DNA from 4 places in the Mesorhizobium sp. M0816 genome. Region 1 is predicted to be linked to each of the others. Evidence: predicted binding sites of a transcription regulator. Region 1 holds the regulator's gene; each other region holds the start of a gene.
What was found. Region 1 encodes PhoB, which activates phosphate uptake and scavenging genes when phosphate is short. Its sites were predicted from a motif close to TGTCATNNANCTGTCAT; they were not measured.

Region 1 (7,463 bases):
CCGCTCAAGGGCGACGAGCTTGAAGCGACCGGACTGGCTCAGTTCCCGATGGTGATGGGCGGCATCGTTCCCGTCGTCAATCTCGAAGGCATCAAGCCGGGCGAGTTGGTTCTCGACGGCCCGACGCTGGCCGACATCTTCCTCGGCAAGATCACGAGCTGGGATGACGAAGCGATCAAGAAGCTTAATCCCGACGTCAAGCTGCCTTCGCAGGCGATCGCGGTCGTTCACCGTTCCGATGGTTCGGGCACGACGTTCAACTTCACCTATTACCTCGGCGACGTCAGCGCGGACTGGAAAGAAAAGGTCGGCGTCGACAAGGCCGTGGAATGGCCGGTCGGCATCGGCGCCAAGGGCAATGAGGGCGTTGCCAACAACGTCTCCCAGACCGGCGGCGCGATCGGTTATGTCGAATATGCCTACGCCAAGCAGAACAAGCTCACCCACACCGATATGATCAACAAGGACGGCAAGAAGGTCGAGCCCGCCGCGGCGGCGTTCTCGGCGGCAGCGGCCAATGCCGACTGGAGCTCGCAGCCGGGCTATGGCGTCATCCTCGCCAACGAGCCGGGCGCCGAGTCCTGGCCAATGACGGCGGCAACGTGGATCCTGCTCTACAAGAAGCCGGATGATGCCGCGACCACCGGCGAAGCGCTCAAATTCTTCGCCTGGGCATACGACAAGGGCGACGAGATGGCCGGCGAGCTAGACTACGTTCCGATGCCCGACAAGGTGGTTGAGAGCGTCAAGGCCATGTGGGCCAAGGAAGTCGTCGGCGACGACGGCAAGCCGCTCTACTCGGCTATGTAATCTCCTCCAGGGAGGGCGTCGATGGCGCCCTCCCTGTTGCCTTTAATCGCGAGGACCCAATGACCATCGCTTCCGATGCCATGCCATCATCTGCAGCAGCCCGGGCCAGGGAAGCTACGGTGCGGCGCTTCGCGCTCACAGATGCCATATTCCGCGGACTCACCCGCGCTTCCGCAATTCTTGTGCTGGTCATCCTCGGCGGTGTCGCGATCTCGCTGTTTGCCGGCTCGTGGCAGGCGCTGTCGTCCTTCGGTTTCTCCTTCCTGACGACTGAAAGCTGGAATCCGGTCACTGAAAAATTTGGCGCACTGGCGCCGATCTACGGCACCCTGGTCACGGCGGCCATCGCCATACTGATCGCGGTTCCGATCGGCATCGGCATTGCAGTCTTTCTCACCGAGCTCTGCCCGCGCCCGCTCAGGCGCCCGATCGGCATAGCGGTCGAGCTGTTGGCCGGCATTCCTTCGATCATCTACGGCATCTGGGGCCTGTTCGTGTTCGCGCCGTTCCTGCAGACGGCGATACAGCCCTTCATCATCAACGTCTTCCACGGCGTGCCGGGACTATCCAGCCTTTTCGCTGGCCCTCCTTACGGCATCGGCCTTCTGACCTCGGCGCTGATCCTTGCCATCATGGTGCTGCCCTTCATCACCTCGATCACCAAAGACGTCTTCGATACGGTGCCGGCGGTGCTGAAGGAATCGGCCTACGGCATCGGTTGCACGACCTGGGAAGTGACCCGGCGCGTGGTCATTCCCTATACCCGCATCGGCATCATGGGCGGCGTCATGCTTGGCCTCGGCCGGGCACTCGGCGAAACCATGGCAGTGACCTTCGTCATCGGCAACGCGCATCGCATCAGTGCCTCCCTGTTCGCACCGGGCACGACGATCTCGGCGACCATCGCCAATGAATTCACCGAGGCCGACGGCGACCTCTACACCTCCTCGCTGGTGGCGCTCGGCCTGATCCTCTTCGCCATCACCTTCCTGATCCTTGCCGCCGCCCGCTATATGCTGATGCGGATCGATGCCCGTACGGGAGCCTGACCGATGTCGACATCCTCATCGCTCCACAGCCGCCGCAAAGCCAGGAATTCGGTGATGATGGCGCTTTGCGTCGTCGCCGCCGGCATCGGGCTTGCCTGGCTGGCGCTCATTCTCGGCGCACTGGTCTATAAGGGCACAGCCGGGCTTTCGCTCGCGGTCTTCACCGAGATGACGCCACCACCGGGCGAGGCCGGCGGCCTGCTCAATGCCATCGCGGGCAGCCTGCTGATGACGATCATCGCCGTTGTCGTCGGCACGCCGATCGGCGTGCTGGCGGGAACCTACATGGCCGAGTATGGACGCTTTTCGCGCATCACCACCGTCGTCCGCTTCATCAACGACATCCTGTTGTCGGCGCCGTCGATCATCATCGGCTTGTTTGTCTATGAGCTGATGGTGCGGCCAATGGGACATTTCTCGGCCATTGCCGGCGCCGTTGCGCTTGCCATCCTGGTCATTCCGGTGGTCGTGCGCACCACTGAAGACATGCTCAACCTGGTGCCGAACGCGTTGCGTGAAGCCGGTGCCGCGATCGGCGCGCCACGCTGGGTGGTGATCCGTTCGGTCGCCTACCGCGCCGCATTGTCCGGCATCGTCACCGGCATATTGCTGGCGATAGCACGCATTTCCGGCGAGACGGCGCCGCTGCTCTTCACCGCGCTCAACAACCAGTTCTGGAGCAGCAATATCAACGCGCCGATGGCCAGCCTGCCGGTGACCATCTTCCAGTTCGCTCTCAGCCCTTACGAGGAATGGCAGCAACTGGCGTGGACCGGCGCACTCATAATCACCCTGACGGTTCTGGGCTTGAGCATCCTCGCCCGCAGCCTTACCGGACGCAGAGAGGACAGATGACACAGATGTTGTCCCCAGACATGACGATGGCCGAAACGGTCGCCGAGAAGACGAAGATCGAGGTCAAGAATCTCAACTTCTACTACGGCCAGAGCAAGGCGCTGAAGGACATCAGCCTGTCGCTGCCTGAGCGCAGTGTCACGGCCTTCATCGGCCCTTCGGGCTGCGGGAAATCGACGCTGCTGCGTGTGTTCAACCGCATCTATGAGCTCTACCCAAAACAGATGGCCGAGGGCCAGGTGCTGCTCGACGGCAAGAACATTCTCGACCGGTCGCAGGATCTCAACCTCCTCAGGACCAAGATCGGCATGGTGTTCCAGAAGCCGACGCCGTTCCCGATGTCGATCTACGAGAACATCGCCTTCGGCGTCAGGCTCTACGAGAACCTCGGCAAGTCCGAGATGGACGGCCGCGTCGAACAGGCGTTGAAGCGCGCCGCGCTGTGGAGCGAGGTCAAGGACAAGCTCAACGCCAGCGGCTTGAGCCTATCTGGCGGCCAGCAGCAGCGGCTCTGTATCGCCCGCACCGTGGCCGTGAAGCCGGAAGTCATTCTGCTCGACGAACCGGCTTCGGCCCTCGACCCGCTGTCGACTGCCAAGATCGAGGAACTGATCGACGAATTGCAAGCCGACTACACGATCGTCATCGTCACCCACAACATGCAGCAGGCGGCGCGCGTGTCGCGCCAGACCGCCTTCATGTATCTGGGTGAACTGGTCGAGTTCGACCGGACCGAGAAGATCTTCACGTCGCCCCGCGAGAAGCGCACGCAGGACTACATCACTGGCCGCTTCGGCTGAGCCGTTCCGATCATGCATATGAGGACAGGACCATGGGCGAACACACAGTCGCTTCTTTCGACGAGGATCTCGAGCAGATCAGCAAGCTGATCCGCGACATGGCCGACCTCGCCGGTTCGATGGTCGGCGGGGCGACCAAGGCCCTGTTGAATTCCGACAACGTGCTGGCGCAACGCGTCGTTTCCGACGACGCCATCATGGATGCGCGTCAACGCGAACTGGACGACCGCGCCATAACCCTGATCGCCAAACGCCAGCCGATGGCCCACGATCTTCGCCATGTGGTCGGAGCGATCCGCATGGCGGGCGACCTCGAACGCATCGGCGATCTTGCCAAGAATATCGCCAAGCGCGTGAGTGCGGTCGGCCTCAGCGCCACGCCGCGGGACCTGTCGCATTCCATCGACGCGATGGCGCAGCTGGTTCTCATCCAGGTGCAGGGTGTCATCGAGGAATATGCTGCAGGCGATGCGGCCGCGTTGGCCAAGCTGCGTGCCGCCGACGAGCGCATCGACGTCAAATACACGTCCGTGTTCCGCGAGCTCTTGACCTACATGATGGAAGATCCGCGCAACATCACCGCTTGCACGCACCTGCTGTTCTGCGCCAAGAATCTGGAGCGGATCGGCGACCATGTCACCAACATCGCCGAAAATGCGTATTATGTGCTGACCGGCGAGCAATTGCCGGTCAATCGTCCGAAGCAGGACGAAACGACAATGTCCGCACCGGTGACATGATGGGGGTGCCCAGCCGATGATCGCACCACGCATAATGGTGGTGGAGGACGAGGAGCCGTTGGGTGTGCTGCTCCGCTACAATCTCGAATCCGAAGGCTACCAGGTCGAGGTGGTGACACGCGGCGACGAAGCCGAGATCCGTTTGCAGGAGAATGTGCCCGACCTTTTGGTGCTCGACTGGATGATACCAGCGGTTTCCGGCATCGAGCTCTGTCGTCGGTTGCGGGTGCGCCCCGAAACCGAGCGGCTGCCGATCATCATGCTGACCGCGCGCGGCGAGGAGAGCGACCGGGTGCGCGGTCTTTCGACCGGCGCCGACGACTATCTGGTCAAACCGTTTTCGACACCGGAATTCATGGCCAGGGTCAAGGCGCTGCTGCGGCGCGCCAAGCCGGAAGTGCTGTCCAGCGTGCTGAAGGTAGGCGACATCGTGCTCGATCGCGAATCGCACAGGGTCTATCGCAAGAAGAGCGAAATCAGGCTCGGGCCGACCGAATTCCGGCTGCTCGAGTTCATGATGCGGCATCCGGGCCGTGTCTTCTCGCGCAGCCAGTTACTCGATAATGTCTGGGGCGAGACAATCTACATCGACGAACGCACCGTCGACGTGCATGTCGGGCGGCTGCGCAAAGCCGTCAACAACGGCCGGATGCCGGATGTCATCCGCACCATCCGCGGTGCCGGCTATGCGATCAGGGAAGATTGACCCGCCTGGTCAGGCTACGTTCTTTCTGACGCTGGGCCTCATTTGCGCGCCCGGCGCGAAAATCTCCTGGTCGACGAAGCTTAACGCCCGCATCGCGCAGCCTTCGCGGATCAGTGGCAATTCGTTCGGCTCTGTATCGAAGGAGATCGAGCCTGAATGCTGGCCGCCGGCGGTCTGGGCGATTGCCTTCCGCATGGCCGGCTCGATCAGATCGAAGGCGGCGGCACTGGCGCCGACCATCGCGACCGGTGCCGGATCGATCAGCGCGAACAGCGAGCCGAGACCGAAACCCAGCGCTTCGCCGGCCTTGCGGTAGGCCTCGCGTTCCGGCCCATCTTTCTCGCGCGCCCGGGCCGCCAGTGCTCGCATGTCGGCGTCGCTGACGTCGGCGACCGGCTCGCTGTCTTCGCTCATCTGCCTGGCGTTGCGCCAGATGGCGTAGTTGCCGGCATAGGCCTCGATGCAGCCGCGCCGCCCGCAACGGCAGAGCGCGCCGCCCGGACGATGGATCATGTGGCCAAATTCGCCGCCCGAGGAATGCGTCCCGGTGAACAGTTCGCCCTTCAGCACCAGCCCCATGCCGATGCCATGCGAAAGCAGGATGGCGATGAAGTCGTCGCGATAGCGATCCGGATTGCGCCAGCGCAAAGCCACCGCCATCATGTTGCAGTCGTTCTCCACCGTTGCCGGGATGCCGAATTCGTCCTCCAGCATGTCGGCAAAGGCGATGTCGGTCTGCGGCGTGATCGGCGACCACAGCATGGCGCGTGCAGGGGAGTCGGTAATGCCCTGAATCGCCAGGGCGATGCGGGCGACACTGCGGACGTCAAGGTCTGGATCCTGCAGCCGGCGCCGGACGATGGCCATGCATTCACGGATCAGCTCGTCGCGCGGCATGGTCAGCGTGTCCAGCCGGCGCTGTTCCTCGGCGACCACCTGTCCCGTATAGTCGATAATGGCGGCCGACAGGAAATTCAGCGACAACACCACGGTCAGCACCGCCGCCGCTTCCGGGTTGAGGGCGAGGCCGACCTGCGGACGACCGCGTTTCAACGAAACGGGCTCACTTGCCTTGCTCTCGGCGAGGATGCCTTCCCGTATCAGGTCGGAAGAGATCGCCGATATGGTCGAATGACTGAGGCCGGTGGTAGCTGCGATCTCAGTACGCGATGGCTGGCCGGCCCGGCGCACCGCCGAGATCACCATCGCCCGGTTGCGCCGGCGCAAATCGTCATGGCGGATTCCGACCGACATTGTTTTGCTTTCCTCCCGGTTGCCGCGGCCGCTCATGAACCGGAAGCCGTCGGTAATGTCCGACAAATAGTGTCGAATGCAGGCAAATAGTGTCAGATGCAGGTGGCGCTGTCATCGTTTATTCCGACGCTCGAAAAAACTCGCAGAGTCATCAAAATCCATCAGAATCGATGTTGACAGCAGCCGGAGATCGGGCCAGTATTTTTTCGAGGCTCGAAAAAATTAGAGCTTCTAAGCTGGTCTTTGAGCCAATTGGTCACGCCGTACGCGGCGCAGGGAGGATATGATGAAGAAATTCACGACCGCCATTCTGGCGGGTGTCGCCATGACGCTGGCGCTGGCGTCGGTGGCGCAGGCTAAAGACAAGGTCATCGGCGTTTCCTGGTCGAACTTCCAGGAAGAGCGCTGGAAGACAGACGAGGCCGCAATGAAGGCGGCCATCGAGGCCGCAGGCGACAAGTATATTTCCGCCGACGCACAGTCCAACCCCGGCAAGCAGCTCACCGACGTCGAGAGCCTGATCTCGCAGGGCGCCAACGCACTGATCATCCTGGCGCAGGACGCCTCGGCCATCGGGCCGGCCGTGCAGAAGGCACTGGACGAAGGCATCCCGGTCGTCGGCTATGACCGGCTGATCGAGAACAAGGACGTGTTCTATCTGACCTTCGACAACAAGGAAGTCGGCCGCATGCAGGCCCGCGAAGTCTTCAAGGTGAAGCCGGAAGGCAACTACGTCTTCATCAAGGGTTCGGGTTCCGATCCGAATGCCGATTTCCTGTTTGCCGGTTCGATGGAGGTGCTGAAGGAGGCCATCGACGGCGGCAAGATCAAGAATGTCGGCGAGGCCTATACCGACGGCTGGCTGCCGGCCAACGCTCAGAAGAACATGGAACAGTTCCTGACCGCCAACGACAACAAGGTCGATGCCGTGGTCGCCGCTAATGACGGCACTGCCGGCGGCGTCGTCGCCGCGCTGACGGCGCAAGGGCTGGCCGGATCGGTTCCGGTTTCGGGCCAGGACGGCGACCACGCCGCGCTGAACCGCATCGCGCTCGGCACCCAGACCGTGTCGGTGTGGAAGGATGCGCGCGAGCTCGGCAAGAATGCCGCCGAGATCGCCTCGCAACTGGCCGACGGCAAGCAGATGACCGACATTGCCGGCGTGAAGGATTTCACCACGCCCGGCGGCAATACCGTCAAGTCGCTGTTCCTGACCCCGGTCGCCATCACCAAGGACAACCTCAACGTC
Region 2 (7,463 bases), on a different contig from region 1:
GGCGTCGAGCCGTTCCGCGCCTGGTTCACCGGCCGCAAGCGCTTCCAGGCGGCGACCCGGGCAGCGCTGCCGGTGTTCGAGGCGGTCGGCTCGCGCATCCGCATCAATCCGCTGGCGCACTGGACGACATCAGACCAGGCCGGCTACATGCGCGCACATGCGCTGCGTGAAAACCCGCTGGTCGCCTATGGCTATCTGTCGATCGGCTGTTTCCCATGCACGCAGCCGGTGCAACCGGGCGACGACGCGCGCAGCGGCCGCTGGGCCGGGCACGCCAAGACCGAATGCGGCATCCACTTGTCGGGGCTGGAAAGGTCGCTGACCGACGCCTCGCTTTAGGATATGTTGATATTCAGCCGGCCTGCAAACGGCGGCTTCCTGCGCTTCCGGCGCTCACGTACCCAAAGTACGCTCCGCTCCGGTTCTCGGAAGCCACCCAGTTTGGTCGCTTCGCGCCCGCCGTCGGCTTCGGCTCGGCCTGACCTGAATCTCAACGCACCCTGAGGTGTTTTGCACTTTAGAATCTTTGGACTTGGGAATTTTCTTGATGAGCGACTTGATAGCCGAAAACGCCATGAGGCTGTGGACACCGGATGGGTTCCGCGAGGACGAGTGGGTTCATGCCGAAAGCGCCGAGGCGCTGGTCGGCAATGGCCGTTTCATCCTGCCGTTGCAGGCGTTTCTCGGCCTCGATCCGGAGGTGCGGCGGTCGGCGAAGGAGCGCATCGGTGTGCTGCTGCAGCCCGGCGATCAGCTCGAAAAGATCGCAGGCCTGCTCGATCAGCTGTCGCTGGTGGCGCTGGCGTTTCCGGCGTTCAATGACGGCCGCTCGTTCTCCAAGGGCGAATTGCTGCGCAGCCGTTATCATTTTGCAGGCGCTATGCGCGCCACCGGGCAGGTGCTGATTGATCAGCTGCCGCATATGCTGCGCCTCGGCTTCGATGAATTCGAGATATCGCACCCGGTGCTGCTGAAGCGGCTCGAGCAAGGTCGGACCGGCGGACTGCCGCTGTCCTACCAGCCGGCGGTGAAGCCGGAGGCCAAAGGCCCGAAATATTCGTGGCGGCGGGTGCGCGCCGGCTGATCTGCTCCAGGGGACCAGAAGCCCTATCTGGTCGGACCACATTCCCGATTCAGCCTTTTATTTTGCGCCTCTCCGCCTTAGGATAGGCCCATTATTTCGTGATCCGAATAAATGTGGCCACAAGGGAGGAACCGGGTATGGCTGGCAAGAAGATATTGATGCTCGTTGGCGAGTTCAGCGAGGAGTACGAGATTTTCGTCTTTGAACAGGCCATGCATGCGGTGGGCCACACCGTCCATGTCGTTTGCCCCGACAAGAAGGCCGGCGATATCCTGAAGACCTCGCTGCACGACTTCGAGGGCCACCAGACCTATACGGAAAAGCTCGGCCACGACTACATCCTCAACAAGACGTTTTCCGAGGTCAATCCGGCCGACTACGATGCCGTCTACGCGGCGGGCGGGCGCGGGCCGGAATATATCCGCATCGACAAGCGCGTGCAGGCGCTGGTGCGGCATTTCCATGAGACGGGAAAACCGGTCTTCACCATCTGCCACGGCGTGCAGATCCTGATCGCGGTCGACGGCGTGGTGCGCGGCCGCGAAGTCGCGGCGCTGCAATATTGCGAGCCGGAAGTCACGCTGGCCGGCGGCATCTATATCGATGTTGCGCCGACCGGCGCCCATGTCGACGGCAATCTGGTGTCGGCCAAGGGCTGGCCGGGCCTTGCCGCGTTCATGCGCGAATGCCTGAAAGTGCTGGGCACCGAGATCCGCCAGGGCGATGTCCTGATGCGCGACCAGCGCCAGGCGGCTTAAGCTCGGAATGTGGAGCCCCGCCGCACCCCTAACGCATGTCGCGCAAAAGTGTTCAGCGGTTTTGCGATAACGGCATGCATAAACAAGAACCTAAAGCGCGTCGCATGAGGCCGGTCGAGCGCGACGCGCTTTAGATGCGGCGGTGCGTCTACACGGCCATCCGCGCTTCGCGGAACGATACCAGCTTGCTGCGGCTCTCGTCCCACAGCGCCAGCTTGACGCAGCGCAAGCTGTCGAGGAGTGTGACGCGGCCGATCTCACGCAGCTCCGGATAGTCCCTCAGCACTTCCGGAAGCCGGTAGCATGGCACCTTGGCCGAGAGGTGGTGCACGTGGTGGACGCCGATATTGCCGGTGATCCAGTTCAGCACCGGCGGCAGGTCGTAATAGGACGAACCGTGCAGGGCAGCGTGCTGGAATTCCCACTCGGAGTCCTTTGTCCACTCCGTCTCTTCGAACTGATGCTGGACATAGAACAGCCAGATGCCGGCCGATCCGGCGAGGATGACGATCGGCAAATGCACGACCAGAAACGCGCCGGGGCCAACGAACCAGATGAGCAGAGCGGCTATGACCGTGATGGCTAGGTTGGTGGACATCGACGACACCCAAGGGGTGAGGCCGCCCCGCATCATGCCCAAGGGCAGTCTCTGCTCGAAAATGAAAATCCAGATCGGGCCAAGGCCGAACATCACCAGCGGATGGCGATAGAGGCGATAGGCGAGCCGGCCCCGCCACGACAGTTGCCGGTATTCGGCGACGGTCAGTGTCTTGATGTCGCCGGTGCCGCGCTCGTCGAGATTGCCGGCGCTGGCGTGATGGGTTGCGTGGGCGCGGCGCCAGCAATCGTAGGGCGTCAGCGTCAGCACGCCAAGGACGCGGCCGATCCAGTCGTCGGCATAGCGATTGGCAAAAAAGGAGCCGTGGCCGCAATCGTGCTGGATCATGAAGATCCGCACCAGAAAGCCGGCGGCCGGAAGGATGAGGACCAGACCCCACCAATGGCCATAAGCATAAGCGGCCGAGGACAATGCCCACAGCGTGGCGAAAGGAATGAGGGTGATGGCGAGTTCGACGGCGCTGCGACGCCTGTCGGGCTTTTTATAGCGCGACAGGATTTTCAACCAGGCGCGCTTGCTGTTTGCCACAGCTTCGGGGGAAATCATGTTCATCATGAAACATAGGCGGAGCGGCGCGCTGCCGCAAGGCGGAGATCACGCAAAGTTACTGCGGGTAAATGTCGCGCGATGGCGAGGAATTGCGGCCGCAATCGCAGGTCGCGTTGCTTGCGATGGTGTCTACCGACGGCGCCCGCCTGCGACCACCTTGGCTTCGACGCCGTCCAGGCGGTCGAGCAATTCCTTCAGACGGTCGGGAATATCGGACTCCGTGCGGAAGGCCGGCAAGGTGCGCAGAAAGCGCTTGGTCGCCTCGGTGCCGAGCTGGCGCCGGATATCGGCGGCGAGCCCGTCGCGTTTTTCGCCATTCCTGCGGGGCATCATCCAAAATCCTGTGTCGGCTTCGAAACTCTTCCAAGGGAGGAATGGTTCCCGCATTGTAGTATGCTGGCAAGCAAAGCCGTCGGGTACGGTAAAGTTTGAATTAAAATCGAAAGGTCTGCGCCGTCCGCCATCAAGCCGCGGCAGCGGCTGCAGTAGCGCTTGCCCCTTGATTTTTGGCCGCTAAACCTCGATATCGGGCGCAAATCCACACCATTCGAAAATGACGGGAAACGGCGATGAGCGACCAGGCAAAAGACGAACGCGCGCCCGATGAAGCCGAGAAGACCGAGGCTGCCGCGGAGCCAAGGGAAGGCGGCGTCGACGGCGACTATGAAGCGCTTGTGCGGCTTCTGAAGGAAAACGAAGAGCTGAAGGATCGCGCGCTGCGCGTCGCGGCCGACATGGAGAACTTGCGTCGCCGCACCGCCCGCGACGTCCACGATGCGCGCGCCTATGCGGTTGCCAATTTTGCCCGCGACATGCTTTCGGTGTCAGACAATCTGCGCCGTGCGCTGGATGCCATCCCGGAGGAGGCCAAGGCTTCGGGCGATGCCGGCTTCAAGGCGCTGATCGACGGCGTCGAGATCACCGAGCGCGCCATGCTGTCGGCGCTGGAACGCCACGGCGTGAAGAAGCTCGAGCCCGAGGGCGAGAAATTCGATCCGAATTTTCACCAGGCGATGTTCGAGGTGCCCAATCCCGACGTACCGGCCAACACGGTCGTGCAGGTCGTGCAGCCCGGCTATTCGATCGGCGAGCGTGTTCTGCGGCCGGCCATGGTCGGCGTCGCCAAGGGCGGCCCCAAGCATGTCGCAAGCGAAGCGCCGGTGGAGCCGGGGCCGGTCAACGAGCAGGCTGAGAAAGATGCGTGAATGGTGAATGGTGAATAGTGAATGGTGAATAGTGAATGGTTAGTAGTGAATGGTGAGTAGTGAGTAGTGAGTAGTGAGTAGCCAATTGCTGCTCCAGCAGTCAGTGCTAGGTTCTATTCACTATTCACTATTCACTCACTATTCACTCACTATTCACTACTCAGGCCGCAAACCGCTGCGCTTCTCCGCCATAATAATTGACGTAGCGGGCGCCGATCTCCTTGACCGGCATCACCACGAACACGTCGACCGTCGAGAATTCACGGTCGATGACGCAACCGTCGCCAATGCGCGCGCCGACGCGCAGATAGCCCTTGACCAGCGGCGGCATCGCGGCGATCGCCGCCTTGGTATTGACGGCCTCGATCGGCATCAGATCCATGGAACAATAGCGCCCGGCGACGGCGCGCACGTCCCAGGATGAATTCGTCCGGCAGTGGTGGGCAAGATAGGTCAGCGCCTCCGCATGTGCCGCCGGCACGGTGCCGTGGAACGACGCGCAGCCGGTCATCACGCCGATGCCGTAATGGTTGATGTAGGCCCAGATGCCTTGCCACAGCGCCTCGATGGTGCGCTTCGAGCGGTATTCCGGCAGAACGCAGGAGCGGCCGAGCTCGAGGAAGCGCTGGCCGGGATGCCGCGCGATCAGCTTGGTCAGCTCGAATTCACCTTCGGAATAGAAGCCGCCGGCGGCCGCGGCAATCTCCTGCCGCAGCAGGCGGTAGGTGCCGACGATGCGGCGATGCTCGGGGCCGGAAAGCGAAGTATCGAAGACCAGCAGATGATCGCAGAGGGGATCGAAGCGATCGGCATCGCGGCGGTCCTGCATCTGGAACAGGTCCTTCCTGGCACCAAGCTCGTCGTAGAACACCCGGTAGCGCACTTCCTGCGCGGCAGCGATCTCGGCCTCGTTGCGGGCGAGCCGCACTTCGAGATTGCCGATGCGGCCGAGCGATGCGCCTTTTATGACGGCATCGGCGTTCCGGCCGACGAGCAAAGGCCCGCTGGCGTTCGGCCGAGCATCACATTCCGGCATGACTGTATGCACGAGTGATTCTCCTTCGAGCCATCCCTCTTGGCACGGGGATACGGTGTAGGTGCAACAGGATTGTGACAGTACCGTGATACGGCTCTGCGGGCAATACTTCGTCGGCTGGGTAATCTATCAACCGTCTATGTTGTGCCTCAGGCGGCCGCTTGCCCTTCGACCGCATGAACCAGGGCATCGGGGTCGAGCGGCTTGGTGACGAAGCCGCTGGCACCGTGAGCGAGCACGGCGTGGCGGGTCTTTTCCTGGCTGTCGGCCGACAGCACCATGATCGGCACCGGCGGCACCGCGGTCTCCTCCTCATGGCGGCGGATGGCGGCGATGGCGTCCAGGCCGTCCATGACAGGCATATGCAAGTCCATCAGCACCACGTCGTAACGGTGCTTGTGGCCGGTGCTGATGACCGCCTCGACGGCGGCCTTGCCGTTGCCGACCACTTTCACGCGATGCCCGGCCTTCAGCAGCGTGGCGCGGGCCAGCATGGCGTTGATGTCGTTGTCCTCGGCGATCAGCACCGACAGGCCCTGCTGGCGGGCGCCAATGGCGTGCCCCGCCTGCGCGCCGCGCTTTTGCAGTTGCGGCTCGGCGATGACCGGTGCGTGGCTGGTCAAAAGCACGCGCAGCAATGTCTCGCCGCGCACCGGCCTCGCAAGGAAGGTGGCGTAACCATTGGCACGGAACTCGCCAAGCATGCCACGGTCGGTCGGTGCGATCAGCGTCACTGCCTCGCAATCGGCAAATCCGCTCTGGCGCAGGCGCCTGAGCAGCCTGCCGTCGCTTTGCTCCATGGCAGCATCGATCAGCAGCACGTCGCAGCTCTCGGCGAAAGGGGTGGCCTGGGCGGCGGCGGTGGCCAGATCGACCGTGCCGCCATTGGCGCGAATGGTGCGGGCGAGGGCTTCGGCCTCGACCAGGTTCTTCGACACGATCACCGCATGCCGGCCCGACAGCGCGTCCTGGTGGATCTGCGGCGCCTCGACGGCGGAAATAGCGGGAATATCGAAGACGAATTCGGACCCCTGGCCAAGCCGGCTCGACACCGAGATAGCGCCGCCCATGGCGGTCACCAGGCGCTTGGAAATGGCAAGGCCGAGGCCGGCGCCGCCATGCGCGCGGGTCGAGGTGCCGTCGGCCTGTTCGAAGTCCTCGAAGATGCGCTCCATGTCCTCCTCACGCAGACCGGGGCCGGTGTCGGCGATGGTGAAGCGGATGCGGTCGGTGGTTTCGGTTCGGACGCGGGCGATGCTTGCCAGGACGCCGCCGCTGTCGGTGAACTTGACGGCGTTGCCGATGAGATTGAGCAGCACCTGCCTGACCCTGCCGGGGTCGGCGGTGATCAGCTGCGGCACGTCGGGTTCGACATGACAGCCGAGGCCGATATCCTTGGCAAAAGCCCGCGCCGCCAAAAGCTCGACGACATTGTCGGCGATCTCGCGCACCGACATCGGCTGCGGTTCGGGATCGAAGCGGCCGGCCTCGATCTTGGAGTAGTCGAGCAGGTCCTCGATCAGCGCCAGCAGCGCGCTGGCCGAGGTCGAGATGGCGCCGACATAGGTCCGCTGCTCGGGCGAAAGGCTGGTGTCGGCGAGAAGCCGGGCCATGCCCATGATGCCGTTCATCGGCGTGCGGATCTCGTGGCTGACGGTGGCGAGAAAGCGCGATTTGGCCTGGCTCGCATATTCGGCCCGCTCGCGGGCGGTGATCAGCGAGGATTCGGCGCGCTTGCGAGCGGTGATGTCGCGGGCGATGGCGCGATGCGAAACGGCGCCGCTGTCCTTGTCGCGCACCGACAGCTCGATCCAAGAGAACCAGCGTGGGCCGTCCGGCGTGCGAATGGCGACGTCGGTGGAACTCAGGCATTCATGGTCGGAAAACGCGGCGTCGGGGACGATGCCGACATCGATGCCTAGTTCGGCCAGGGTCTTGCCGGCAAGGTCGCGCTGGTCGGTTTCGACAAGGTCGGCGAAAACCTTGTTGGCGTAGACAATGTGGCCGTCGCGGTCACGATGGACGACGAGATCGCCGAGTGCATCGATCAGCCCGCGAAAGCGCTCCTCGCTCTCCTGCATCTCCCACATGCGGTCGGCCAGCGTCTCGATTTCGGCGCGGCTGCGGGCGGTCGTGGCATCGAGCAGGGCCACCGCGCGGCGCTCGGTGCGCCTGTTGCGCAGATGCATGGCGAGCCCGGCGATGGCTGTCG
Region 3 (7,463 bases), on a different contig from region 1:
ACCGATGTGGTCAGCCTCGATTTCGAGGACCATCCGTTCGAGGTGCAGACCTTCGACCAGCCCTGCGCTCTGTGCGCGGCCGAGAACGTCTATCTCGACGAGGTCATCCTCGACGATCATGGCGGCCACATGTTCGTCTGCTCCGATACCGATCATTGCGAGAAGCGGCGCGCGGAAGGCCACCGCGGCCATCTCGCGCCCGAGACCCATCTTGCCCCAGGAAAAATGGAGACGGCGCAATGACAGACGAACCGCTGCTGCGCGTCTCGGCGCTGTCCAAATTCTACGGCTCGCGCGTCGGTTGCGAGAACGTCACTTTTGACCTCTGGCCGGGCGAAGTGCTGGCGGTGGTCGGCGAATCCGGTTCCGGCAAGACGACTTTGCTCAACTGCCTGTCAACTCGACTGCTGCCCAGCTCCGGCACCGCCAGCTATCGGATGCGCGACGGCCAGTTTCGCGAACTCTACCGCATGAGCGAGGCCGAGCGCCGCTTCCTGATGCGCACCGATTGGGGTTTTGTCCATCAGAACCCGGCCGACGGGCTGCGCATGACGGTGTCGGCCGGCGCCAATGTCGGCGAGCGGCTGATGGCGGTCGGCGACCGTCACTATGGCAGGATCCGCGCAACGGCGGTCGACTGGTTGTCTCGTGTCGAGATCGACGAAGACCGCATCGACGACGAGCCGCGCGCCTTTTCCGGAGGCATGCGCCAGCGCCTGCAGATCGCCCGCAACCTCGTCACCGGGCCAAGGCTGGTGTTCATGGACGAGCCAACCGGCGGCCTCGACGTCTCGGTGCAGGCGCGCCTGCTCGATCTGTTGCGCGGCCTGGTCACCGATCTCGGCCTGGCCGCCATCGTCGTCACCCACGATCTCGCCGTGGCGCGGCTGTTGTCGCAGCGCATGATGGTGATGAAGGACGGCCGCGTCGTCGAAAGCGGCCTCACCGACCGCGTCCTCGACGATCCGCGCGCGCCTTATACCCAGTTGCTTGTCTCCTCGATTCTGCAGGTGTGACGATGATTGCTCCGGCGTACCCCCCTCTGGCCTTCCGGCCATCTCCCCCTCAAGGGGGGAGATCAGCAGCTTTTATGTCCCGCCCGTTCTGCGACACAGGAGAATGGCGAAACCGAATGCGACAGCCAATCTCCCCCCCTGAGGGGGAGATGGCCGGCAGGCCAGAGGGGGGTGTTGGCCCGCAGACGAATGACGATTGGAGAACCCTCTGATGGCAACCCCGCTCGTTGTCTCCGATGTCGCGAAGAGCTTCACCATGCATCTGCGCGACGGCATCAAACTGCCGGTGGTCGCCGGTGTCTCGTTCGCGATCAGGGCCGGCGAATGCGCCGTGCTCGGCGGCCCGTCCGGCGCCGGCAAGAGCTCGATCCTGAAAATGCTCTACGGAAATTATGCCACCGATGAAGGCCAGATCATCGTCCAGCACGAGGGCGGGCTCATCGATCTCGCCTCGGCCAGCCCGCGCACCGTGCTTGCCGTGCGCCGGCTTACCATCGGCTATGTCAGCCAGTTCCTGCGCACCGTGCCGCGTGTCTCTGCGCTCGACGTCGTGGCCGAACCGCTGGTCGAGCGCGGCGAGGAGCGCGAGGTCGCGCACGGCAAGGCACGCGCCTTGCTGGCGCAGCTCAACCTGCCGGAGAAGCTCTGGGCGCTGCCGCCGGCGACGTTCTCCGGCGGTGAACAGCAGCGCGTCAACATCGCGCGCGGCTTCATCACCGAGCACCCGATCCTGCTGCTCGACGAGCCGACCGCTTCGCTCGATGCCAGGAACCGCGATGTGGTGATTTCCCTGATCGCCGCCAAGAAGGCAGCGGGCGTCGCTTTGCTCGGCATCTTCCACGATCACGACGTGCGTGAGGCGGTCGCCGACCGCGTCATCGACGTGACCGCCTTCGCCGCCGGGAAAATCGCCGCATGACCAGGAAACTGTCGGAGGCGCCGCTGATCCACGAGACGGCGGAAGTCGAGAACTCGACGCTTGGCCGCTGGACCGAGATCGCCGAGCGCTGCCGGGTTTCCGAAAGCACGCTCGGCGACTATTCCTATATGATGCAGGACTGCGGCGTCTGGTGCGCAACGATCGGCAAATTCGCCAACATCGCCGCAAGCGTGCGCATCAACGCTACCAACCATCCGACCTGGCGGCCGACGCTGCACCATTTCACCTATCGCGCCTCGGATTATTGGGACGACGCCGAGCACGAGAGCGAATTCTTCGCCAAGCGCCGCGCCAAACGCGTCACCATCGGCTACGACACCTGGCTCGGCCACGGCTCGACCATCCTGCCGGGCGTCACCGTCGGCGATGGCGCGGCGGTCGGTGCCGGCGCGGTGGTGTCGAAGGACGTCGCGCCCTACACCATCGTCGCCGGCGTACCGGCCAAGCCGATCCGCGAACGCTTCGACCGCCGCACCGCGGAGCGCTACCAGGCGCTCGCCTGGTGGGACTGGGACCATGCAAGGCTGCGCGCCGCGCTCGACGATTTTCGGGAATTGTCGGCGGAGGCGTTTCTGGAGAAATATGGCGGCTGAGGGTCGTGAAATGGTGAATGGTGAATGTGAATGGGGGCAGCGGACAGGTTTCGAGGCTCAGGGAAGCCGTTCTTATCACCATTCACCATTCGAGCTTCTCGCGCCGAGTTGATCCCGCCCCGCTCCAGGCTGTGGGCAGTAACAAAACTGACATCGTTCCGACACCGCAGGTTCATGCGGCTGCGCTAGCCAGGGTAAACAGACCTTCAATTGCGATTGGACTGGAGCCTGCACCATGTCAGCTACGCTCGAAATCCGCGGCGTCACCCGCCGGTTCGGCAAGAACACCGCCGTCAGCAATGTTCACATCGCGATTCCGCAAGGCCAGATGGTCGGCATCATTGGCCGCTCCGGCGCCGGCAAATCGACGCTGCTGCGCATAATTAACCGCCTCATCGATCCCAGCCAGGGATCCATCCTGTTCAACGGCGTCGAGGTCTCCGGGTTGCGCGGCTCGCCGCTCCGGCGATGGCAGCGCGACTGCGCCATGATCTTCCAGCAGTTCAATCTCGTGCCGCGCCTCGACGTGCTGACCAATGTGCTGCTCGGCCGGCTCAACCACCGCTCGACCCTGTCCAACCTGTTCGGCATGTTCTCCCGCGGCGAATGCGCCGAGGCGGTTGCAGCCCTCGAGCGCCTCGACATCGCCCGCACCGCCCTGCAGCCGGCCGGCACGCTTTCCGGCGGCCAGCAGCAGCGCGTTGCGATTGCGCGCGCCATGATGCAGCAGCCGAAGGTGTTGCTGGCGGATGAGCCGATTGCCTCGCTCGATCCGCTCAACGCCAAGGTGGTGATGGATTCGCTGCAGGACATCAATTTGCGCGAGGGCATCACCGTCATCACAAATCTGCATACGCTGGATACGGCCCGCACCTACTGCAACCGCATCATCGGCATGGCCGCCGGCAAGGTCGTCTTCGACGGCCCGCCCGAAGCCCTCAACCGCGAGGCCGTGCGCATGGTCTACGGCGCCGACAGCAATGGCGGCGAAATCTCCGAGGCCATCACCTCCACCAGTGTCGCCATCAAACAGAAAATCGCTGCATCCGCCGGACCGCTCGAGCCCGCATTCCCGGGATATTGAGAACGGCCTGATCGCCCGCCCGCGTCAAAGGCACCTGTCAAAAAATTCGTACGCTACCGGCGCGAGGCCGGGACCAACAGGAGAGAGATAATGTTCAGGAAGATGGTTTTTGGCGCCGTTTCATTGCTCGCTATCGCGGCAAGCGCCGCTCACGCCCAGGATATCAAGGAATTCCGCATCGGCATCCTTGGCGGTGAAAACGAAGCGGACCGGCTGCGCAACTTTCAGTGCCTCGCCGATCACATGAAGTCCGAATTCGGCTTCGAGAAGGTCTCGCTGTTCCCGGCCGCCGACTATGACGGCGTTATCCAGGGCCTGCTCGGCGGCACGCTCGATTTCGCAGAGCTTGGCGCGTCGGGCTATGCCAGCGTCTACCTCAAGGATCCGAACGCCGTGACCCCGATCCTCACCACCCAGCAGACCGACGGCGCGACCGGCTATTATTCGATCGGCCTTGCGCTGAAGTCGTCCGGCATCACCGACATCAAGTCGGCCAAGGGCAAGAAACTCGGCTATGCCGACCCGGATTCGACCTCCGGCTACCTGATCCCGCTGACCCAGATCCCGAAGGACACCGGCGCTTCGAACGAAACCTTCTTCGCCTCGACCCCGTTCAATGGCGGCCACGAGAACAACCTTCTCGCGGTTCGCGACGGCAAGGTCGATGTTGCGGTTGACGATTCCTCGGGCATCGGCGACTTCAAGAACGGCTACACCTCCGGCACCTTCCACAAGGAAGTCGCCAAGGGCGCCGTGGACCCCAACGATTTCGTCGAAGTCTGGCGCTCCGGCTTGATCCCGAACGGCCCGCTGGTCGTGCGCACCGCGCTCGGCGGCGGTATAAGCGCCAAGCTCGCCAACTTCTTCACCAGCCTGCCGGCCAAGGACAAGCCTTGCTTCGAGGCTATCGAAGGCGGCGATTTCACCGGCTATGTTCCGGTGAAGCCGGACTTCTACAGCGTCATCGTCGAAGCCCGCAAAGCCGCGATCGGCGGCTGACGACAATTGCGGAAAGGGCGGCGTCCTCCAGCGCCGCCCTTTTTGCGTGTCCGCTCGTGACCCCGTATGACCTTCGCCGCTACAATTCGTTCAGACGCGGTCCGGCAGGCAGCAGACGCCTGGCGACGCCAGACGTCCTTGCGCCGGTTCTATACGGCGCTCGGCATCGGCTCACTGCTTGTCGCCATGTGCACAGCCATATGGTTCGCCGACGAGGCCAATGCCGGACATTTCTTCGATCGGCTGCCGCACATACTGGATTTCCTTAGTTGGCTTGTTCCCAAGGACTGGAACGACGTCTGGCGGGCGCTGTTCGACATCGCATCGCCGCACGACAAGGGCAGCCAAGAGTTCAACTTCCCGCTTGGCCGCGTCTATCTCTGGGGCGGCTTTTATCTACCCGAATATTTCGAGCTGATGCTCACCACGCTTAACGTGGCGCTGGTTTCCACTTTCATCGGCTTTGTCTTTGCGGTGCCCTTTTCCTTCATCGCCGCGCGCAACTTGACGCCCAGTCCGGTGCTCCGGCTCGTCGTCAAGCGCTTCATGGAACTGCTTCGCGCCTTCCCCGAGATCGTCATTGCCGGCCTGTTCGCAGCCATCCTCTCGACCGGCCCGGTCGCAGCCATCATCGCCATCGGCCTGCATTCCATCGGCGCCCTCGGCAAGCTCTTCTACGAGATCAACGAAAACATCGACATGCGCGCCGAAGAAGGCCTGCGCGCGGTCGGCGCCAACTGGTTCGAGCGCGTGCGCTTTGCCGGCCTGCCGCAAGTGCTGCCCAATTTCATGTCCTACACGCTGCTCAGGATCGAGATCAATGTGCGTATCTCGACCATTATCGGCGCGGTCGGCGGTGGCGGCATCGGCGAGGAACTGAAGCTCTCCATCTCGCGCGGCTTCGGCGCCAAGACGCTGGCATTGGTGCTGCTGTTGTTCACGACGATCTTCCTCGTCGACCAGTTTTCCGCCTCGCTACGCCGCAAGCTCGTCGGCGAGCAGGCATTCATGATGGGTGCCTGACCATGATCCCAAAAAGTGGATTCCGGTTTTTGGAAAAGATCATGGCAAATCAACAAGAAGACTGCCCATGGCCGCAATGACCGCCGATGAGATGCGGTCGATCGAGGAGCGCTTTCCCCAAGTGTTCCGGCGGCCCTTGTACAAACGCTTCGGCCCGCTGGTCCTGTTCACCGGCATCCTGCTCTATCTCCTCTACGCCTTGTGGTTCTTCAGCCTGCCGCAAGTGCTGAGGGAATCGCACTGGGAGCGCCTGCCGCTCTTCCTGACGCAATGGATCAGCTACGATCTGCAGCCGGAATTCCGTCTCGACCAGCCTCAGATCACACCCAGATATCCGCGTTTTTCGGCGCTCGGCGAAGACCCGCATCCCGATTGGGTCATCACCAACGCCAACGGCTCCTACACCATCCTGATCGACGGCCGAGCCAAATCCGTCACCTTCGACAAGGCCGAAGCGACGCTTGTCGCCAATGGCCAGGCGGTGCCGGTGTCGTTGACCAACGGCAAACCGGTAATATCCGGCCCGGTGCCGGAGTGGATCACCGTGCATGACGATGAGATCGTCGCCAGGATGGGCTTTGCCGGCGAGGTCCGTATAACCGTCGATCGCGTCAAGGTCCGCAAACGCTTTCTCGGCTGGGCGAATTTCGTCTTCGACACACGCTCGCCCTTCTTCGGCAAGTCGCCCGGCGAGGTGGTCTCGTTGCTGATGTCCGGACCCCAGCTCAAGCCGGGCACATCAAACATTGCGCTGGCCGCCGACAATATCTGGAACAACGCCCAATGGCAGCATGGCGACGTCTGGACGAAGCTGTTCCAGACCATCGTCATGGCGTTTCTCGGCACCTTGCTCGGCGGCATCGTTGCCTTCCCGCTCGCCTTCTTCGCCGCCCGCAACATCACCCCGAGCGGCCTGCTTAGCCAGGTGCTAAAGCGGTTCTTCGATTTCATGCGTTCGGTCGACATGCTGATCTGGGCGCTGTTCTTCACCCGCGCCTTCGGCCCGGGCCCGCTTGCCGGCAGCGCCGCGATTTTCTTCACCGAGATCGGCACGCTCGGCAAAGTCTATTCGGAAGGCCTCGAGAACATCGACGACAAGCCACGCGAGGGCATCCAGTCGACCGGCGCCAATGGCTTGCTGGTGCAGCGCTATGGCGTGCTGCCGGAAGTGATCCCGGTCTTCATCAGCCAGACACTCTATCAGTGGGAATCCAACACCAGGGGCGCGACGATCATCGGCGCCGTCGGTGCCGGTGGCATCGGCCTGAAGCTCTGGGAGGCGATGCGCACCAATTCCAACTGGGCCAATGTCTTCTACATGGTGCTCTTGGTCCTGCTCGTCGTTTTCATCTTCGACAGCATTTCCAATTTCCTGCGCCGCCGCTTGAGCAGGACGATCCACGACTACAACCGGATCCAGGCCGGCCAGGGCTGACGGGGGCGTTACGCAGACGTGCGGTTAGGGCGCCTTCCTCCATCCATTCCTGATATGCCTGTAGCCGTCGCGGTAAACAGCTTCCGGGCCTTCGGAAAAGTCGCGCCACACCTTGGTGGCCGCGGCTAAATCCTTCAGCGAACGCCCGAACGCCTCGATCGTCAGCCAATCGTCGTAGCCGCTCTTGCGAATGGCGGAGAAAGTCTCCTTCCAGGGGACGTGGCCGCGGCCCGGCACGCCGCGATCGTTCTCCGAAATATGGATATGGACGATGTTCTTGCGGTTGCGCGTATAGGCGCCGATCGGGTCGGCCTCTTCGATGTTGGCATGGAACGTGTCGTACATCGCCTTGATGTGCGGCCGGTCGATCGCG
Region 4 (7,463 bases), 260 kb from region 1:
CACTTCGACGTGGCGGGCATCTGGCCGGTCGATCTTGTTGATGACGACGATCGGCTTCAGTCCAACCTTGAGTGCCTTGCCGACCACGAATTTGGTCTGCGGCATCGGCCCCTCTGCGGCGTCGACCAGCACGATGGCCGAATCCACCATCGACAGAATGCGCTCGACCTCGCCGCCGAAGTCGGCGTGGCCGGGCGTGTCGACGATGTTGATTCGGGTGTCCTTCCAGTCGACCGAGGTCGCCTTGGCCAGGATGGTGATGCCGCGTTCCTTTTCGAGGTCGTTCGAATCCATGGCGCGCTCGGCGACGCGCTGGTTGTCGCGGAACGAGCCGGACTGTTTCAGAAGCTGGTCGACGAGGGTGGTTTTTCCATGGTCGACGTGCGCGATGATCGCGATATTGCGGATTTTCATGTTTCGGTCTCGGGAGCGTTGCAGGCAGCAGGCCAAAAGGCGCTGCCTCTTTCGGTTGGGCGGCTCATACAGGGTTTTTCGCAATTGCGAAAGAGGAGGCGAGCCACCAAATAAAGTCACCAAATCTTAAATGTCTTGGTGTGAAGTGGAATTATTAACCAAGGCGGAACCTTTCATGGTCCGGACAGTTCGAATTTCATGATCGAGATAGGCATCAAACTCCGGCCGATTTTGGCATGTACCGCGCTCGCCGTCCTCCTCGCGGCCGGCGCGGCGCAGTCGGCGGCGTCGTTCAAGGAGACGCGGTCTGCTTTGCCGTCCGACAAGCCGTCGGCGGAGCAGCTTTTTGCCGATGCTCCCGATGGCGTCGATCCGGTGGTGACCGGGCCGGTCAGCGCCGCCTTCAAGCAGCGGCAGCAAAATGCCGGATGCGACAGCGCCGTCTGGCCCAACATTCCCGTCGTCTGCTATCCCGATTGATATACGTCCTACCCTCGGGCTGGCCCGAGGGTAGTGGCGCCGTCGCTCACGCCGACCGCACCGGATCGAGCGTGACCTTGTAGAGTTCGCTGTCGTCGCGATCCATCAGCCGCACCGTCAACTGCTCGGTGGCGCCATCGATTTCGACGAGCCCGAAGAACTGCAGGCCGGCCGAAGGCGCCAGGTTTTGACCCTGTTCGGCAGTTGGTGCCTTTATGAACTTCAGCTCCGGGCCGAATGTCATATCGAAACCATTAGGCCCGAACGTGCCGGAATGGATCGGACCCGAAACGAATTCCCAAAACGGATTGAAGTCCTGGAACTGCGCCTTGTCCGGATTGTAGTAATGCGCGGCTGTGTAATGCACGTCTGCGGTGAGCCAGACAGTATTGCTGATACCCGCATTCTTTATATAGCGAAGAAGGTCGGCAATTTCCAGCTCACGCCCTTTGGCCGGGCCATTGTCGCCATTGCTGACCGCCTCGGCCCCTACCTTCTTGGTGCCGTCGTTCCAGACGACGAGGCCGAGCGGCATGTCGGCGGCGATGATTTTCCAGGTTGCGTTGGAATTCGCCAGTTCACGCTTCAGCCACTTGATCTGCTGTTCACCGAGGATGCGCGATTGCGGCGTCATCGTCTCCTGCATATCCGGACCGTTGGGGCCGCGGTAGGAACGCATGTCGAGGAAGAACACGTCGAGCAGCGGACCATAGGCGATCTTGCGGTAGACGCGGCCGGGCTCCGACGGCTCGTAACGGATCGTCGTCATTTCGTGGAAGGCGCGCGCCGCACGTGCCGCCAGCACATGGATGGATTTTTCAGTGTAGCGATCGTCGGCGCTCAGGTCCTTCGAGTCCGACCAGTTGTTCAGCACCTCGTGGTCATCCCACTGATAGAAGGTCGGACAGATGGCGCTGAGCGCCAGCACATGCCTGTCCATCATGTTGTATTTCCACTGCGCCCGGTATTCGTCCAGCGTCTCGGCAACCTTGCGCTTCTCATCGATCAGCACTTTGTTTTTCCACTTGCCGCCGTTGGGCAGGTCGACCTCGTCCTTCATCGCACCATCGGCATAGATCGTATCGCCCGAATGCAGGAAGAAGTCGGGCGTGTGCTTGGCAATGGTGGCGTAGGTCTTCATGCCGGTCTCGTCGATGCCCCAGCCTTGGCCGGCGGTGTCGCCCGACCAGGCAAAGCGAATGTCGCGTTTCGAGGCAGGTGCCGTGCGGAAGCGGCCGACGACCGGCTCGGAAACGGCGTTGATGTCGGCAAGATCGGCCGCGACCATGCGGTAGAAGATGTCCTGGTCGGAGGCGAGATCGGTAAGCAGCCGCTTCACCGTATAATCGCTGGCCGGCGAGCTATCGAGCGGCGCCAGGCGGACGGCATTGGTGAAGCTTTCGGTCGGCGACACCTCGAACATGACGCGCGACGGCCGGTCGGTGCGTGTCCAGACCATGCCGCTGGTGGCGTCGACGTCGCCGGACTGGATGCCATGGGTGAAAGCCGGGCGCTGATTGGCGCGCGAGTAATAGGGAAGGGCGAGGCCCGAGGCGCCGACCAGGCCAACGGCGCTGGCCGACGTGACGAACGCGCGCCGCGTCATCGAAATCTTGTTCATGGCTGTCTCCTGGATGGCATTGAACGTCGCCGCCAAGCTCCAGCTTCAATGTTTCAGGCACATTTCGAAACGATGAAGGTTTGATAACAGTGAACAGGCTGGCGAATCTCCCTCCTTGAGGGGGAGATGTCGCCGAAGGCGACAGAAGGGGGTCGTCTCGCATGGAGCACCGACCTCTTGCATCGGCGATAAGGGGCCGAGCCCAGTCGGACCGACCCCCTCTGGCCGCTTCGCGGCCATCTCCCCCTCAAGGGGGGAGATTAGCACGGCCGATCGCGCCCTACGCCGGCTGCGGTTCCGGATCAAACGCCGGGCGGCTGGTGTTGATCAGCAGCGAGATGCAGGCGGCGGCTATTGCCGTCATGCCGGCGATCAGGAAGGCAAGCTCATAGTTGCCCTGAAGCTCACGCATGGTGCCACCGAAGGCAGCGGCGGTTGCCGCACCCACCTGATGGCCGGCGACGATCCAGCCGAAGACGATCGGCCCGCTGCGGTCGCCGAACGCCTCGTTGGAAAGCCTGAGCGTCGGCGGCACCGTGGCGATCCAGTCCAGTCCGTAAAACACGGCGAAGATGATCAGGCTGGTCGCCGAGAAGCCGGAATAGGGCAAATAGATCAGCGACAGGCCGCGAATACCGTAATAGACGCCGAGCAGCTTGCGCGGGTCGAAACGGTCGGTGAGCCAGCCCGACAGCGTTGTGCCGATAAGATCGAAGATGCCCATCATCGAGAGCAGGCCTGCAGCCTGCACTTCGCCAATGCCCATATCGCCGCAAAAGGCGATCAGGTGCGTGCCGACCAACCCGTTGGTGGTGAAGCCGCAAACGAAGAAGGTGGCGAACAGATACCAAAAGACGCGCGTGCCGGCGGCGCGGCGCAGCGTGCTCATCGTATGCGCGAGGAAATTGCCTTGCGCGGCAGGTGGTGACGGCGGCACGTCGTCGAGCTCGGCGCCATAGCGTACCATGCCGATGGAGGCCGGCCGCTCCGGCACCAGCAGCCAGACCAGCGGCAGCAGGCAGGCGGTGGCAACCGAGACCGCGATGACAACCGGCTTCCAGCCACCCGACTGAGCCAGCGCGGCGATCAGCGGCAGGAAGACCAGCAGCCCGGTGGCACTGGACGCCGACATCAGTCCCATCACCAAGCCGCGATTGGTCTTGAACCAGCGGTTGACGATGGTCGCGCCGAGCACGGTGGCGACGGCGCCCGAGCTGACGCCGGAAAACACGCCCCAGGTGAGGAGCAGATGCCACGGTTTGGTCATCAACAGGCTGAGCGCGGTCGATCCCGACATCAACAGCAGCGCGGCAAGCAAGGTGCGGCGCAGCCCGATCCGCTCCATCAGCGCCGCGGCAAACGGCCCGGTCAGGCCATAGAGGAAGATGCCGGTGGCCGCCGCCAGCGACACCACGTCGCGCCGCCAGCCGAAACTGTTCTCCAGCGGCAGCATCATGACTGCCGGCGCCGAACGCAGGCCCGCTGCGATCAGCAGGCAAAGGAAGATGACGGCGACCACGACGAAAGCGTAGCGCTGGCCAAACGGGCGGGATTGAGCTATCATGTTACTGACCGGTACGTTGCAGGAATGCGAAACATACGTACCGACCGGTAACATTGTCAACCAGCTAATCGGCAGACCAGGCATGAAAAGCATTGAACCAACGATCAAGGCGAATGACGCACCCCCGCCTCGCGCCGCCGAACGGATTCTCCAGGTGGCGCGCGATCTGTTCTACCGGCAAGGCATCAGGGCGATCGGCGTCGACGAGATCGTGCGGCGTGCCGGCGTCACCAAGCCCAGCCTCTACCGCAGCTTTCCGTCCAAGGACGAGCTGGCCGCATCCTATCTCCGGCACTATGACCTCGAATTCTGGGAGCGCTTCGACGAGGCGGTGAATGCCCATCCCGGCGATCCGCGCGCGCAGATCGTCGCCTTCCTGACGCGTGTCGGCAAGCGTACGCAAAGGCCCGATTATCGTGGCTGCGGCATGACCAATGCCGCGGTCGAATATCCCGAACATGGCCATCCGGCCCGCGTCGTGAGCGAGGCCAACAAGCAGGAACTGCGCCGCCGCTTGCGCGCCATGGCGGCGGCGATGGGCGCCGGCGACGCCGAGACGCTGGGCGACGGGCTGCTGCTGCTGATCGAGGGCGCCTATATTAGCGGCCAGCTGTTCGGTGCCGGCGGACCGGCGCAGTCGGTGGCCCGCAACGCCGATTTTCTGATAGAGGCAAGTTTGAAGAAATAGTGTTCCGTTTTGCCAGACCACTGTGCGCAGCCTGACTTCCTCTAGGCTGCTGCTAAATTTGACGGTACGCTGCGCCCCCGAAACTGAGTTGTTCCGCCATGCGCGCTCTCTTGATCCCGCTTGTCCTCGCCGGTTTCTGCCAGGCGGCCCGGGCCGGCGACATATCCAGCGTCTATACCGATCTCGATTGGGAGAAGGACTGCGTCACCTATGCCCAAGCGGAAGAAGGCGACGGGGACTGGGCCGATCTCGCCTGTTCGGGCTACCGCGGTTACCCGGTGCTGGTTTCCTACGACGATGCGCGGGAATCGCTGTTCTACGGCTTTCCACCTGGCGATATGACCACGGTCTGGGAAAGCTTTTCCGGCCTCAATTCGGCTGGACCCAAAGTAGAGTGGCGGATCGAAACCAACGGCAAAACTGCCATTCCCTTCGCCGTCATTCATCGTCGCTCGATCAGCGATACCGAGGGCGAGAACAAGTCGACGGAAGTGCTGATCGTCGCCAAGGTTGCCCAGCCTGACGCCCGCGAAGGCTGCACGATCGGCCTTGTGCTCGCCACCGGCAATCCCGCCGCCAACGATCAGGCGCGCAAGCTTGCCGACGAGAAGGCACGCACCTTCGCCTGCGGCAAGGACAAGCGCGTAGTGATCGGCGACGCGCCCGCTTTCGGCCGCGTCGACAACTGATTATTTGCGCCCGACAATTACTTGCGCCTGGCCCGCTCGATTGCCTCGACGATCATCTTCTTGGCATAGGCCGCATCGTACCAGCCTTCGATCTTGACCCATTTGCCGGGTTCGAGATCCTTGTAGTGCTCGAAAAAGTGCTGCACTTGCTGGCGGGTGATGTCGGGCAATTGCGTGTATTCGTGGACGTCCTCGTAACGCAAGGTCAGCTTGGGTGAAGGCACCGCGATCACCTTCTCGTCCTGGCCCGCATTGTCCTCCATCACCAGCACGCCGATCGGCCGCACATTGATGACGCAGCCTGGCACCAGCGCGCGCGTGTTGCAGACCAGCACGTCGATCGGGTCGCCGTCGCCCGACAGCGTATGCGGTACGAAACCGTAATTGCCGGGATAACGCATCGACGTGTGCAGGAAGCGGTCGACGAACAGGGTGCCGGCTTCCTTGTCCATCTCGTACTTGATCGGCTCGCCGCCGATCGGCACCTCGATTATGACGTTGACGTCCTCGGGCGGGTTCTTTCCGCTGGCAATCGCTTCGATACGCATCGCTTTATCCCTCTCTCGATTGGAGATCGATAGCGGGCGACGGCGAATGGTGCAATGCGGCGAATGGTACGGGGAGATCGTCCGAACCGAAAACCGGCCGGATCATGCGCTGGCCGTCATTCCCAGACGAAAGCGACCTTCTTCAGCGCCTTCTGCTCGAAGATCTCGACGCCCTCGGCAACATCGCGGCCGCCGGCGCCGGCATAGAAGGCAAGTGCGTTCTGATTGTCTTCCAGCGCCCAGACCACCATGCCTTTCAGGCCATGGTCGGCCAGCCGTGCCCGCGCGGCCGAGAACAGCCGGCTGCCGAGCCCGATGCCTTGATATTCCGGCCGCAGGTAAAGTTCGTAGATCTCGCCCTGCTGCCTGAGTTCGCGGGCGCGGTTCTTGCCGATCGTCGCATAGCCGGCAATTTTGCCGCCGATTTCGACGACCAGGACGGTGGCAGCGCGGCGAATGGCATTCGCCCACCAGTCGGCGCCGCGGCGGTTGATCATCGATGTCAGCGTGCGGTGCGGGATGATGCCCGAATAGGCGCCGCGCCAGGCCTCGAGATGCACGTCGGCGATGGCGGCTGCATCGCGCGGTTCGGCTTTCCTGATGTCGATGCTCAGCGTATTCATGATTGGTTAACCATAAACCCGCCGCGCCCGATTGCAAGAGTCCGGTCAACCGCCGCGATGCTTTCACACAGCCGGACGGTGCGTCCTTGAGACGCTGCGAAACCGCTTTTGGCGAGATCAAATCTCGACCAGATGGTCGTCCAGTTCGTTGCTGTCGCCGGTCGAGACCGGAAAATGCTCGGCCAGTACCGCACCGACTGCTTGGATCGCCTTGACGAACCCCTCGGCAAGCCGATCGTCGCCGGCATGCGCCGTAAGGTCGCGGACGACACCGTCCCAGACATGCTGGCCGACACGAGAATCGATCCCGCTGTCGGCGACCACCTCGGCGTAGCGCTCGGCAATCGAGACGAACACCAGCACGCCAGTGCGCGCCGTGGTGCGGTGGACGTTGCGGGCGAGGAACTGCTTCATCGCATTGGCGTGGGCGGCCTGGTAGCGCAGCCGCCTCGGCACCAAATGGATGCGCAATGCCGGCAATGCCCACAACAGGATGAGCACACTGGCAAGCGCCAGAAGCTCGGCGATGACGAAATGCGGCAAGCGGATCGACAGCCACCAGGCTTCCAGCCCATAACCGACGCCGAGGCTGACGACGAGCATGCCGAGCATCGCCATGAAAGCGGCCGGAAAGAAATAGCCGTCGCTGGCATGCGCCACGACGCAGTAGATCTCGCCGTCGGTCTTTGATTCGGCAGCGCGGATCGCATCGGCGATGCGCTCATGATCCTCGGGGCTGATCGGTGGTGTTGCCATGATTGATGTCTCACCAGCTTCCTGAAGAACCGCCGCCGCCGGACGAACCGCCACCGCCTGAAAACCCGCCGCCGGAACTT

Region 2: the regulator PhoB is predicted to act here: its motif matches at 5,315-5,331, upstream of olsB (l-ornithine N(alpha)-acyltransferase).
Region 3: the regulator PhoB is predicted to act here: its motif matches at 2,687-2,703, upstream of phnC (phosphonate ABC transporter ATP-binding protein).
Region 4: the regulator PhoB is predicted to act here: its motif matches at 2,588-2,604, upstream of NKI17_RS15440 (alkaline phosphatase D family protein).

The regions. Positions count from the first base shown of each region.
Region 1 is NZ_JAMYOT010000008.1:38,964-46,426, reverse strand. Features, by position in the region: gene pstS (phosphate ABC transporter substrate-binding protein PstS) at 1-810, shown strand, start outside; gene pstC (phosphate ABC transporter permease subunit PstC) at 870-1,859, shown strand; gene pstA (phosphate ABC transporter permease PstA) at 1,863-2,714, shown strand; gene pstB (phosphate ABC transporter ATP-binding protein PstB) at 2,711-3,514, shown strand; gene phoU (phosphate signaling complex protein PhoU) at 3,547-4,254, shown strand; gene phoB (phosphate regulon transcriptional regulator PhoB) at 4,271-4,960, shown strand; gene NKI17_RS14115 (ROK family protein) at 4,970-6,214, opposite strand; gene xylF (D-xylose ABC transporter substrate-binding protein) at 6,501-7,463, shown strand, end outside.
Region 2 is NZ_JAMYOT010000015.1:49,150-56,612, reverse strand. Features, by position in the region: gene NKI17_RS22660 (phosphoadenylyl-sulfate reductase) at 1-339, shown strand, start outside; gene NKI17_RS22655 (DUF934 domain-containing protein) at 548-1,084, shown strand; gene NKI17_RS22650 (DJ-1/PfpI family protein) at 1,222-1,842, shown strand; gene NKI17_RS22645 (fatty acid desaturase) at 1,991-3,013, opposite strand; gene NKI17_RS22640 (hypothetical protein) at 3,140-3,343, opposite strand; gene grpE (nucleotide exchange factor GrpE) at 3,580-4,215, shown strand; gene olsB (l-ornithine N(alpha)-acyltransferase) at 4,376-5,251, opposite strand; gene NKI17_RS22625 (PAS domain-containing hybrid sensor histidine kinase/response regulator) at 5,401-7,463, opposite strand, start outside.
Region 3 is NZ_JAMYOT010000015.1:110,926-118,388, forward strand. Features, by position in the region: gene NKI17_RS22900 (alpha-D-ribose 1-methylphosphonate 5-phosphate C-P-lyase PhnJ) at 1-243, shown strand, start outside; gene phnK (phosphonate C-P lyase system protein PhnK) at 240-1,016, shown strand; gene phnL (phosphonate C-P lyase system protein PhnL) at 1,228-1,935, shown strand; gene NKI17_RS22915 (DapH/DapD/GlmU-related protein) at 1,932-2,549, shown strand; gene phnC (phosphonate ABC transporter ATP-binding protein) at 2,785-3,633, shown strand; gene phnD (phosphonate ABC transporter substrate-binding protein) at 3,724-4,632, shown strand; gene phnE (phosphonate ABC transporter, permease protein PhnE) at 4,699-5,655, shown strand; gene phnE (phosphonate ABC transporter, permease protein PhnE) at 5,723-7,090, shown strand; gene NKI17_RS22940 (sugar phosphate isomerase/epimerase family protein) at 7,115-7,463, opposite strand, start outside.
Region 4 is NZ_JAMYOT010000008.1:297,799-305,261, forward strand. Features, by position in the region: gene typA (translational GTPase TypA) at 1-414, opposite strand, end outside; gene NKI17_RS15435 (hypothetical protein) at 613-894, shown strand; gene NKI17_RS15440 (alkaline phosphatase D family protein) at 941-2,515, opposite strand; gene NKI17_RS15445 (MFS transporter) at 2,796-4,079, opposite strand; gene NKI17_RS15450 (TetR/AcrR family transcriptional regulator) at 4,162-4,767, shown strand; gene NKI17_RS15455 (hypothetical protein) at 4,866-5,456, shown strand; gene ppa (inorganic diphosphatase) at 5,474-6,004, opposite strand; gene NKI17_RS15465 (GNAT family N-acetyltransferase) at 6,121-6,627, opposite strand; gene NKI17_RS15470 (TPM domain-containing protein) at 6,745-7,383, opposite strand; gene NKI17_RS15475 (TPM domain-containing protein) at 7,394-7,463, opposite strand, start outside.